DNA from 4 places in the Paenibacillus sp. E222 genome. Region 1 is predicted to be linked to each of the others. Evidence: predicted binding sites of a transcription regulator. Region 1 holds the regulator's gene; each other region holds the start of a gene.
The links. Region 1 encodes Rex, which represses fermentation and respiration genes when NADH is low (regulators of the CRP and FNR family bind a similar motif). Its sites were predicted from a motif close to TTGTGAAATATTTCACAA; they were not measured.

Region 1 (3,215 bases):
TGTTCCCGCTTGCTGTCGAAGTCAAGGAGATGTGGGATCGACTAAGCGATACCTTGTTCGGCCTCCTGCCTGAACGCAGCGATGCTTCTCCAGGGGAGACAGGACAATTTTCTCTTAGACTGAAGCCTTCGCAAAAACCAGCCAAATGGCAGGAATTGCAGGATGCTGAAAACCAAATTTATGTCACTCTAGGCGATTTGATTCGTAAAGGCGACAAGCTGCTGCTTGAAGTGAAAGAAGATCAGGACGATTATCAGTCCGATAGTCTGATTACGGATATCTCAGGTCTGCTGAAGGATTTGGCAACGATCAAGGATAACCTGCGTTTCTTCATGCGGATGGATGATGCCAACACCGTGTACTGGATGGAGGCCAGCGGCCAGTTCCGCAGCAAATCACTGCAGCTCTATGCTGTTCCTGTCGATGTCAGTGCCCAATTGAAGGATATGTTCTTTGATAAAAAGAAAAGCGTTGTGCTTACATCGGCTACGCTCTCCGTTGACAAGTCATTTCAATTCATGATCGAACAGTTGGGCTTGCAGGAAGCTGCCGAAAATAACCGTCTGTTGACGTCCATGCTGCCGTCACCGTTCAATTATCGCGATCAGGCTCTGCTCGTCATTCCGCGTGATTTCCCAAGCGTGAAGGGCAGTGTAGGCGATGCCCACTTTGTGGATATGCTCGTACACTCGCTCGCGGAAACGGCTATTGCGACTCGTGGACGCATGATGGTGTTGTTCACCTCCTACCGCATGCTGCGCCAGGTCTATGACCCGCTCAAAGAGGCTTTGTCAGGCAATGAAATATCTTTGCTGGGGCAAGGGGTGGACAGCGGCAGCCGTTCCAAGCTTACACGCCGCTTCCAAGATGCGAAAGCAACGGTGCTTCTTGGCACAAGCAGCTTCTGGGAAGGGGTGGACATTCCAGGAGAGGCTCTGACCTGTCTTGCGATTGTCAGACTGCCATTCCAGCCACCGAATCATCCATTGGTCGAAGCGAAGAGCGAGCTTTTGCAGCAGCAGAAGAAAAACCCGTTTATGAAGCTGTCCGTACCACAAGCTGTCATCCGCTTCAAACAGGGATTTGGCAGACTGGTTCGTACAGGCAAAGACAGAGGCATTGTAATTGTATACGATACACGCGTTATTGAAGCGTATTATGGCAAGTACTTTTTATACTCATTACCTGGTCCCAAAATGGAGCACATGCTCACTGAGCAGATGGTTCCACGCATTTCGGAATGGCTCGAGAGACCCACTGAAGAGCAACAATAACAGATACGCTTTGTAGCTTCCATTATTGCATGACGCCACTGATTGGCTGTAAAATTGAGTAATATCATGTATTCGTTTCATGGATATGCGAGTAAGGCGAATAAAGCAATTATCCATTATATAACAAGGAGCATCCTGTTTAATTCAGAAATCATGTTGCATCGTTTTAGACAGGGTGCTCATCTTTTCATCTATCTATCGTGGCTTTGGTAAGGGGGAGCAATTGAATGAAATCAGATAAAATTTCGGAAGCCGTGGTGCGCAGATTGCCTGTTTACTTGCGTTATTTGAATGAACTGCATCAGCGCGAAGTCAATACGGTTTCTTCACAAGAACTTGGACTGAGGTTGGATTTGAATCCGGCCCAGATTCGTAAAGACTTGGCTTACTTCGGTGACTTTGGTCGTAAAGGAATCGGGTATGACGTTTCATATCTCATCGAGAAAATTCGCCATATTTTAAAAATAGACCAGCAGATCAATGTGGCTCTTGTCGGAGCTGGTAATTTGGGACATGCCTTGTCCAATTACAATGCTTACCTCAAAGACAACATGAAGATTGTCGCTGTATTTGATGCCTATGGTCCGAAGATTGGGAGTCAAATCAACAGTTTGACGGTGCAGCCGATGAATGAATTAACGGATTCGGTCAAAAAGGATAACATACGCATCGGTATCATCACGGTTCCGGATACGGAAGCCCAAAATGTTGCGGATCAGCTGATTGAGTCAGGAATTGAAGCAATTCTTAACTTTGCGCCAACCATCCTGAAGACCCCGCCGCATATTCGCATTCACCATGCCGATTTTACGACGGATTTGCTTAGTCTGGCTTATTACTTGGAGAATGGAAAGGACGACGAGGAAGATGACGACAAATAGATGGGTAATTCACAACGGCAAATTTGCCGTGAGTGAAGGCGCGAATTGGAACGTGGTTCAAGGCTTTATGGTTGTAGAGAATGACAAGATTGTGCATATTGGTGAGACATTGCCGGAAGGAGACGAAAGTCTGACAAAGGTGGACGGAAAAGGACTGTTCTTCTTGCCGGGTCTGATCAATACGCATGGTCATGCGGCCATGTCGCTTCTGAGAGGCCATGGAGACGATCTGGCGTTACAAGTATGGTTGCAGGAGAAAATGTGGCCCATGGAAGCCAAAATGACGTCTGAAGACGTTTATTGGGGTACATCCCTATCCGTGCTTGAAATGTTGAAAGGTGGAACAACAGCTTTCCTGGATATGTATGATCATATGGATCAGGTTGCGAAAGTGGTGGAACAATCCGGCGTTCGGGCTGCTCTGGCACGTGGGGTCATCGGACTTTGCTCAGAAGAAGAACAACTGCGCAAGCTGGAAGAGTCCGCCGCATTTGCTCGTCAATGGAATGGACAAGCAGACGGAAGAATTACAACCGTAATCTCTCCACACGCACCTTACACTTGCCCTCCGGATTACATAGAGAAGCTGGTACAGGTTGCTCATGACCTGAATCTGCCTTTGCATACGCATATGTCTGAAACGCTTCGCGAAGTGGAGCAGAACGTGGCTGATTACGGACTGCGTCCGGTTGCCCATCTGGAGAAACTAGGATTTTTCTCCCGTCCATCTCTGGTTGCACATGCGGTACATCTGAATGATGAAGAGATCGAGATTCTCGCAAAGCATGATGTAGCAGTGTCCCACAATCCAGGCAGTAACCTGAAATTGGCTTCGGGTGTTGCACGTGTGCCTGATCTGTTGAAAGCTGGCGTAACCGTGTCCCTGGGAACAGACGGACCAGCAAGTAACAACAATCTTGACATGTTTGAAGAAATGAGACTGGCTGCCTTGATTCACAAAGGGGTGTCCGGTGACCCTACTGCAGTGCCGGCAGGGGAAGCACTTCTGCTTGGAACTTCATATGGGGCCAAATCTATATTCCTGAACAATACAGGCGCT
Region 2 (3,215 bases), 2.1 Mb from region 1:
TCTGGTCCGTAAGTATCTGCCAGTGAACTGAATTTCGCCGTAATCTCGCCGATGGCTTCGTCCCAACTGATTCGCTCGAACTGGCCTTCGCCCTTGGCTCCGATGCGTCGCAGCGGATATTGCAGCCGCTCGGGATGATACACCCGCTCCGTCATATTTCGAACCTTGTTACAGATGGCGCCTTTTGTAATCGGATGGTCCGGATTGCCCGCTACCTTCACAATCTTACCGTTCTCCTTATGAAGCAGCAGGCCGCAAGTATCCGGACAATCGAGCGGGCAAACCGCCGGGAATACGCCATTCTCCTGATCGATCATATACAAGTTCCTCCCCCTTCAAAGCTATCCTTATATCATATCCTCTTCCTGGTAATCGCGTAAAGAGAACAGTCTTTTTTACCGCCACAACCGCTCCACATTCTTTTCAAAAAATCTTTTTTCCCCTTGATTCAATCTCGAAATCTAGGGGTAAATTAAAAATAAGGCATTAGGCTAGTGTTTCCCCACTTCCTCCTCATGCCATATCATGGACCACTCCCGAAATTCGCCATGAACAGGTTTCGTTCCCCCGAACCTTGTCATGGCGAATTTATTTTGCGTGGATATTTGTACATTAAAAAAAAGCGATTCCTCTCCCGCCCATCACAGCAGACAGCCATGACTTGAACGAGATCAGAATCGCCTCTCCTGTTAAATTTTGCACTCGCCTTTCCACTCGTTTTTGCACTTGTTGTACCACGGTTACAACGCTACTCGATAACTCGGAAAATGCCGCTACGCCTGCTTGCTCCACATCGGTCTGGCTTCCGTCTCCACAGGCTGGGCCGCCGCCATGGCCACCTCAGGCTTCACTTCCGGCTCATGCTTGCGCAGGTACACCATCCAGTAAGCAGCCGCCACAAACAGCGCCCCGCCCGTCAGGTTGCCAAGCCATACCGGAATGAAATTCATGATGTATTGCCCCCACGAATAATGCCCTTCGAAGATCGCCGCAGGAATCAGGAACATGTTGGCGACAACGTGCTGGAATCCAATAGCCACAAAGGCCATCGTTGGGAACCAAATGCCCAATACTTTTCCGCTCATCGTATCCGATGCATAAGACAGCCAAACCGCGAGAGCTACCAGCCAGTTACACCCGATCCCGGATATAAAAGCCTGAAGGAAGCTGTCGTCCAGCTTGTGTCCAGCCATATCAACCACTTTGGTCAAATAAGCCCCCTCTGCCGTCAGACCGAGCACATGCCCAAACGCATAGGCTACAAAGATCGCCCCAAGGAAATTACCTATTGTGACTAAGGTGAGATTCTTCAGCATGTTGCCTGCGGACAGTTTGCGTGCAATCGTCGCGAGTGGAACAGCCATCATATTACCTGTCAGCAGTTCCCCGCCGCCAATCAGCACCAATATTAAACCTACCGGGAACACTGCTGCACCAATCAGGTTAACCAAGCTGCCCCACTCGGCCGGAGCAGAGGCAATGACCCGAACATCCAGCAGAAATCCGAGCGCAATAAAAGCGCCTGCCAGAAAACTGAGTATCAGTACGGAGGACACCGGATTCCGGGCTTTCTTCATCCCCGTATGCGCCGTATATTGTGCAACCTCAAGAGGTGTTTTTGCTGCCATAACGATCCTCTCCTTCACAGTTCATGAACATCTAATTCAACTTGTTTGGTTGATATGTTCATTGTATCGCGAAGGTTTCGTGAGGTTTGTTACTTTTATCACAAAGTCTAAAAACTACATTTTAATATTTCCTTTGTATGTTGCTTGATGTGCAGAAAAAGTAAAAAAGAACTGCCGCAGAATGAATGCGGCAGTTCTCAGATATTATGGTTACACCATCGCTGGTGCTTTTACTTCTACTGGTGGCAGTGCTTGCAGACCAGCCGAGTTCAGGAAGTTCCAAGGTTTGTTGTAATGTGGCTGGAAGAAGAAGTCGACGAAGGCCAGCTCATCTACCGTCATGTTGTTCTGGATGCAGACAGAGATCGTATTGATCGACTGTGTCAGATCAGCCTGTGACATCACCTGCGCACCAACAATGCGGCGTGTAGCCTGTTCATAGATTACTTTGAGCAGCAGCTTCTCTGCCGTTGGCATGAACTCCGGACGGTAAGCATCTTCAAGCGTTACAGCTTCAACGACCAGGCCCTCATCCGCAGCAGATGCTTCCGTCAGACCTGTACCTGCAATATTTTGCTCATAAATTTTGATACCTGATGTGCCTTGTGTACCCATATACGGTGTCGTAGGACGAACCAGGTTCCGTGCTACGAGTGTGCCCATCCGCACGGCGTTGGTTGCCAGAGGAATGTACGCTGCCTTGTCGGTTGGGTTGTAATGAATCGCACAGCTGTCTCCAGCAGCGAAGACGTCTTTTTGGCTGGTTTGCATATATTTATCGACGATGATTGCGCCGTTCGGCAGCATATCCACTTGGCCTTTGAGCAGCTCCGTATTTGGACGGAAACCAATGCACAGAATAACGAGGTCCGTTTCGAACTCTCCTTTGGATGTAATGACCTTGTTCACTTTGCCATTCTCTCCGGTAAATTTCTGAACGGTTTGGCCCAGCGCCAGCTTGATGCCGTGTCCAGTCAACGTCTCTTCAATGGCATCCGTGAACTCGGGGTCGAGATATTTATTCAAGATCCGGTCTACGCTATCGATCAGTGTAACTTCCTTGCCGTTCATTTGGAAAGCCTCCACCAGCTCGATCCCGATATATCCTGCCCCTACCACGGTAATGCGTTTGGCATGTTTGGCTTTCTCAATGATCGTGTTGGAATGGTTGTAGTTTTTGCATAATAAAATGTTGTCCATCTCGATGCCTTCCAGCTTCGGTACGACAGGCCATGAACCTGTGGTCACGATCAGCTTGTCGAAGGTATCTTCGAATTCTTCCCCTGTTTTCAAGTTTTTAGCCTGAAGTTTGTGACCTGCAGCATCTACTGACGTCACTTCGTGAAGCATTTTGGTAACGACACCGAGCTCAGCCAGTTGATTTGGCGAAGAATAGAACAGTCCGTCCGGATCTTTCACCACGCCACCTACATAAAGCGCAATCCCACAGGATAAGAAGGAAATATTGTCATTGCGCTCATACACTGTAATGGTAGCATCCGGGTACAATTTGGCGGTGTTAACGATGGCTGCGGTTCCTGCGTGTGTACATCCGATAACTGCGATTTTCATGATAAGGTTCCCCCT
Region 3 (3,215 bases), 370 kb from region 1:
GATTGCATGTTCGATCGTGGCAGTATACGGGATATGGGAAAGGGGGCGTTCCCATGGATAACGTGGAAGCAGAGATTGTTGGACTGTGTAAATCCATAAAAAAACAACAGATTGTTGAGGATATATCCTTTCGCGTTTCTTCCGGTCATGTGCTTGCCTTATGCGGAGGAAATGGGGCCGGAAAAAGCACCGTTCTGCGTATGCTCGCAGGTATTCTTCAACCTACCTCGGGTGAAATCATTGTAAACAAGATGCGCTGGTCCAAAGAACGAAAGCGATATTCGGAACAGATCGGATATATGCCGGATGATTATCATTTCAACCAGGGTCTGACGGCAGAGGAAGTGCTTCAGTTCTGGGCAGCGTTTAGGAAAGTGCCCAAAGAGCGAGTAACGGAAGTGCTAACCATGGTAGGCTTGGCCGATCAAAAAAAGAAACGAGTCACGACCTTTTCCAAAGGTATGCGGCAGCGTGTGTTATTTGCCCAGGCTCTGCTGGCCAAGCCTCCGCTGCTGATCATGGATGAGCCGACGAATGGACTAGACCCTTTCTGGATGCAGGAGTTTGCAAATCTGATAAAACAGATCAAGGAGGAGGGGCATATGGTTGTGTTCTCCACCCACCAGCTTGAGATTGCAGATGATATTGCAGATCACATTGTTTTTATGAATCAGGGACGTAATGTGGGAGATGGCTCTACTGAGAAGTTTCGAGAGCAGTTTGGGTCGCTTCATGCTGCTTTTCATCATAGTCTTGGCTTAAAATGAAGGTGAATCGATTGGAAATAAAGAGTAGAAAAATGAGTGCGAAAATGAGACGTTTGCTTACTATCCTGATTGGAATGGCTGCTGTGCTGGTCGCGGCGTGGGCCATTTATCAGGGGACTTCATCATCCGAGTCCAAAAGGACCAGTGCTATTGAAGCAGGCGTAATTGCCCCCGAATTCACTGCGGTTAACTCAGCAGGAGAACAGGTGAAGCTCTCCGATTATCGGGGCAAAGTCGTCATGATTAACTTCTGGGCTTCATGGTGCACGCCCTGTGTGAGGGAAATGCCAATGATTAATCAGATCGCTCAGACATATCAAAACGATGTAGAGACCCTGTTTGTCAACGTGGGGGAAGCGAAGGGCACCATTCGTGAATTTATGGAGAAACAGCAATTCGATTTCCCTGTTATCATTGATGTGACCGGAAAGGTCTCCGGTCTATATCGGATCACCGGGTTGCCAGCGACCATGATCATAGATCAGGAAGGTATATTCAGTCACATTCTGCTCGGTGAGTTGACCAAGGATATTCCCTTGCAGCAATGGCTGGAGCAGACGGTACAGCAAAAGAATTGAGCTTTGCAAGATGTATGCTTATGTACAAAACAAGTCGAGAAGTCGCTATAGGAGCGGCTTTTTTTGTTTTATTTGTAAGCTGCAATGAGAATCCAGGCAAACGTGAACGGTTTTTCCGAACATCTTGCATGCATAGTAGAATGGAAAATCGCAATACCACGGTTGTGCCTGATGAATCAATAGCCCCTTTGGGTGCTTTTAATGCTTTTCACCGAGTTGTCAGAAAGAGTTGATCCTTTCTTGAACATTTAGGGACGAAGACGTGTCAGTGATTGAATTGCTAATTCACAAAGATATAATAATTTTAACTATTAGGTCCCGTTAAGTACTTTGGCCCTTCAGTATCAGGTAAAACACAGCTCGCCAACCCATGCTCAGTCCAGTTACTATGTGGCAATACACAATGATGGTGTGGTAAAGCTTCCTTCGTCTCTTACTTTGTGAAAAAATTCTCTTTGTACATACAACGATGGAGGAATGGTTTGTAGATAAACTCTGAATCAGTCTAGTGGGCTTCTATCAACCTGATATAGAACGCAGTCCGAGGGCTGACTGACCTAATAAGTAAAAGATTCAAATCAGTACAAATATCGAACAGAGTTTGAAAGGAGGCAGTAAAGTATGGCAATCGATACGGTGATGTGGAGCAAGCTGGTGACAGGTATGACACTGGGCTTCCACGCTATTTTTGCGACACTTGGCGTCGGTATACCCCTAATGATCGCAATTGCTGAGTTCATGGGGATTCGCAAGAAGGATCCTCATTACACACTGATGGCAAAGAGGTGGTCAAGAGGGTTTGTCATTTCTGTGGCGGTTGGTGTGGTGACCGGTACTGCGATTTCACTGCAGCTGGCCCTGGTGTGGCCGAATTTTATGAAACTGGCAGGTAATGTCATTGCACTTCCGTTATTTATGGAAGTATTCGCGTTCTTTTTTGAAGCCATCTTCCTGGGCATTTATTTGTATACGTGGGATCGATTCAAAAATCCATACATCCACTGGCTGCTGACGATTCCCATTGTCACCGGTGCAGGGATGTCGGCTGTGTTTATTACGACGGTGAACGGCTTCATGAACCAGCCTGGAGGCTTTGTGATGGAAGCAGGCCAATTCACAGCGGTTAACCCGGTGCAGGCGATGCTGAATACGGCGACGTTCTCCAAGGTGTTTCATGTATTAAGCTCGGCCTATTTGACAGGAGCTGCTCTGTTGGCCGGAATTGCAGCCTTTGCAATGCTGAGAAAAGGGGCGTCTGCCTACCACAAAAAAGCCTTGAATCTCATGATGGCGGTGGTTCTGCTATTCGGCTTACTAAACACGTTAGCGGGAGATGTGTCCGCCAAGTTTCTGGCTGAGCATCAGCCGGAGAAACTTGCAGCAGCAGAATGGCATTTTGAGACGGAAAGTGGCGCAGATTTGATTTTATTGGGATGGCTGAATGCGGAGCATGAAATTATAGGGGCTCTTCACCTGCCGAAACTGCTCAGCTTCCTGGCCTTTAGTGACTTTAATGCCGAAGTAACTGGACTGGAGGAGTTTCCGAAGGACGAATGGCCGCCGCTGCTCGTTCACTACCTGTTTGATTTAATGGCGGGAATCGGATTTACGCTGCTGGTTATCTCGGTTCTGTATTTCCTGTTTGTGTTCTGGAAAAAGCGCAATGAGCTGAACAAGTGGCTGCTTGGGATTATAGCGCTAGGCGCACCGATGGCTTTTCTCGGGGTTGAGCTGGGCTGGTTCTATGCTGAACTTGGACGACAGCCGTGGATTATCCGGGGATATATGCGTGTAGAGGAAGCCGCTACTTCATCACCCAACATCAGAATGATCTTTTTCTTCTTCCTGCTTCTTTACATTGTTCTGGGAG
Region 4 (3,215 bases), 180 kb from region 1:
CGGTTTGAAACGTTTCATCACTTCATTGTAATCCAGCACTTCGCTTGTAATCGCCGGATATTCAGGTCCAACCTGTGCTCCCGATTTCTCGTCACGACCACCATTGATTGCATACAGCAATGCTTTTGCGAGGTTGGCACGAGCGCCGAAGAACTGCATTTGTTTCCCGATCTTCATCGCAGATACGCAGCAAGCAATACCATAATCGTCTCCGTAGATCGGACGCATCAGATCATCATTTTCATACTGGATGGAACTCGTTTCGATGGATACTTTGGTACAGTATTGTTTGAACGCTTCCGGAAGCTTGGTGGACCAAAGTACCGTAAGGTTCGGCTCAGGTGCAGGACCAAGGTTGTTCAGGGTGTGCAGGAAACGGAAGCTGTTTTTCGTAACACGGGTCTCTCCATTTACGGACATGCCACCGATGGATTCCGTTACCCATGTTGGGTCTCCACTGAACAATTCATTATAATCCGGTGTACGCAGGAATTTGACGATCCGCAGTTTCATAACAAAATGGTCAACCAGTTCTTGAGCCTGTTCTTCAGTTAGCAAACCTTCTTGCAAATCACGTTCGATGTAAATATCAAGGAACGAAGAAACACGTCCCAAGGACATCGCCGCACCGTTTTGCTCTTTGATCGCAGCCAGGTAACCAAAGTAGAGCCATTGGAACGCTTCTTTCGCGGTTGTGGCTGGCAAGGAAATATCGAAACCGTGCATTTCACCCAGTTGTTTCAATTCTTGCAATGCACGAATCTGTTCGGACAGTTCTTCACGCAGGCGAATGACATCTTCATCAATCACGTCGACTTCAAGTGCATTCAGTTCGCCTTTTTTATTTCGAATCAGGAAGTCCACACCATACAGAGCTACCCGGCGATAGTCACCGATGATCCGGCCACGGCCGTAAGCATCAGGCAGACCGGTAATAATCCCTGCTTTACGTGCTGCACGCATTTCAGATGTGTAAGCATCAAATACGCCCTGGTTATGTGTTTTGCGGATGTTCGTAAATATATCAATGACGCCTTGAGGCATTTCAAAACCATAAGCTTCACAAGCATCAATCATCATGCGAATTCCACCGAATGGCTGAATGGAACGTTTGAATGGAGCATCTGTTTGAACACCAACAATCTGCTCTTTGGATTTATCCAGATAACCTGGTTGGTGAGAAACAATCGTCGCTGGCGTATTTACGTCAACATCGAGTACCCCGCCGTTATCGCGCTCTTTTTTGGTCAGATCAGAAACGATATCCCATAACTCTTTCGTATTCTGAGTTGCACCTGCAAGAAATGCTTCGTCGCCATAGTAAGGTGATAAGTTGCGTGCCAGAAAATCATTCACATCTACGGATTTCGTCCATGTTCCTTTGGTAAAGTTTCTCCAACCTGTTTGTTGTTTGACATCTTTTTCGATCACCGACATAGTAATCCCTCCACAAATTTGGATTTCCGGACACATGACAGGATGCTTCACTCGTCTCATCTGTGCCCAGAGCCGCGATTAATGTGATAAATTTCACATGTAAACCGGAACATGTTCTCTCTACTTGGGAACCGGAACCGCGGATGAATGTTTTTCTTACATTTTCAGTATACGTCTTCGTTCTTTCATCATCTGTGATTTTTATCACAAAGTTTGTGACCATCCTCACTTCACCTGTGCTGTATCAAGTTGAACCCTAAATTATTCACACTTATCCACTGCGCGGGCAGAACAACTTCCGATCGCTGTTCAAATCCGATTTCCCGGATTGAACAATATAATTTGAACGAAAGGATATGTACACTAGCCACTCCGAGGATAGAACAACCTTCCGATCGCTGTTACCCCCAGATTTTGTTGATTCCCTTTATAAAAGGTAAAATCCGGGGATAAAGGCGAGCGCTATCGCTTCTTCAGGTTTTTTCTCTCCTCTCCGTTATCGTGTACATGTATGGTCCAAACTATATAGCATAGAAGGTTGAAATCGTGCTTAAAAGCGAACGCTTCGCTTCTTCAGTTTTTTCTGCCCTCTCCGTTATGGTGTGACTACCTGGTTCTAAAAGTAACATCACGAATTCCGTGTAACCTTTTACAGAAAAGACGGCAATCGGGGCTCCCCTTTCGGGGAACCCTGACTATACCTGCCTAAATCCTGCTGCTGCTTTAGTTGTTATTCAAACTTGCCGTAGAAAGCATTGCGGTATACATCTGCCAGTTCAGTCACCAGCGGCAGTTTTGGATTGGCTGTTGTACATTGGTCCTCGAATGCGCGGTCTGCCAGATAATCGACATGTGCCTCAAAGTCTTTGGCATCGAATCCGATTTCCTGGAACGACTCTTCAATCCCCAATGTTTTGTTCAGTTTGCGAATGGCATTGATGAGGCTGGTAACCCCTTCTTCTGTCGTACGTGCAGGCAATCCCAGAATGCGGGCAATTTCGGCATAACGCTCATCTGCCACAAAGTGCGAATATTTCGGGAACGATGCAAACTTCGTCGGTTTTTTCGCATTGTAGCGAATGACGTGTGGCATCAGGATCGCATTGGTACGTCCATGTGCGGTGTGGTACTGACCACCCCATTTGTGTGCCAAGCTGTGGTTAATGCCCAGGAATGCGTTGGCAAAAGCCATACCGGCAATCGTCGAAGCATTATGCATTTTCTCACGAGCCAATTTGTCACCTTGCAGCGCCGATTGCTCGAGATACTGGAATACCAGTTGAATCGCTTTGATCGCGAGTCCATCCGTGTAATCATTCGCCATGACGGATACATATGCTTCGATGGCGTGAGTCAATACGTCCATACCTGTATCCGCAACAGCGGTTCTAGGCAGAGAGTATACGAATTCCGGGTCTACGATGGCTACGTCTGGTGTTAACTCGTAGTCTGCCAGTGGATATTTCGTATTGCCTTGATTTTTGTCCGTGATGACCGCGAACGATGTTACTTCCGAACCTGTGCCCGAGGTTGTCGGGATCGCTACGAATTTCGCTTTCACGCCGAGACGTGGATATTTGTAAATCCGTTTGCGGATATCCATGAATTTTTGCTTCAAATCGTTGAAATCTGTGTCAGGATATTCATAGAACAGCCACATCGCTTTGGCAGCATCCATCGGTGATCCCCCGCCGAGTGCGATAATGCAGTCTGGCTGGAAGCGGCGCATCATTTCCGTACCGCGGTCTACCGTTGTTGTGGACGGATCGGGTTCGACA

Region 2: HW560_RS08055 (formate/nitrite transporter family protein) is a predicted target of Rex. The motif match lies at 1,715-1,732, and genes of this name have one in related genera.
Region 3: HW560_RS19385 (cytochrome ubiquinol oxidase subunit I) is a predicted target of Rex. The motif match lies at 1,784-1,801, and genes of this name have one in related genera.
Region 4: pflB (formate C-acetyltransferase) is a predicted target of Rex. The motif match lies at 1,519-1,536, and genes of this name have one in related genera.

Annotation. Positions count from the first base shown of each region.
Region 1 is NZ_CP058552.1:3,898,441-3,901,655, forward strand. It holds gene dinG (ATP-dependent DNA helicase DinG) at 1-1,274, shown strand, start outside; gene HW560_RS17645 (redox-sensing transcriptional repressor Rex) at 1,502-2,155, shown strand; gene HW560_RS17650 (amidohydrolase) at 2,142-3,215, shown strand, end outside.
Region 2 is NZ_CP058552.1:1,819,122-1,822,336, reverse strand. It holds gene HW560_RS08065 (molybdopterin-containing oxidoreductase family protein) at 1-317, opposite strand, end outside; gene HW560_RS08060 (hypothetical protein) at 613-792, opposite strand; gene HW560_RS08055 (formate/nitrite transporter family protein) at 774-1,628, opposite strand; gene HW560_RS08050 (FAD-dependent oxidoreductase) at 1,839-3,200, opposite strand.
Region 3 is NZ_CP058552.1:4,272,634-4,275,848, forward strand. It holds gene HW560_RS19370 (ABC transporter permease) at 1-61, shown strand, start outside; gene ccmA (heme ABC exporter ATP-binding protein CcmA) at 54-767, shown strand; gene HW560_RS19380 (TlpA family protein disulfide reductase) at 800-1,345, shown strand; gene HW560_RS19385 (cytochrome ubiquinol oxidase subunit I) at 1,967-3,215, shown strand, end outside.
Region 4 is NZ_CP058552.1:3,713,861-3,717,075, reverse strand. It holds gene pflB (formate C-acetyltransferase) at 1-1,437, opposite strand, end outside; gene adhE (bifunctional acetaldehyde-CoA/alcohol dehydrogenase) at 2,168-3,215, opposite strand, start outside.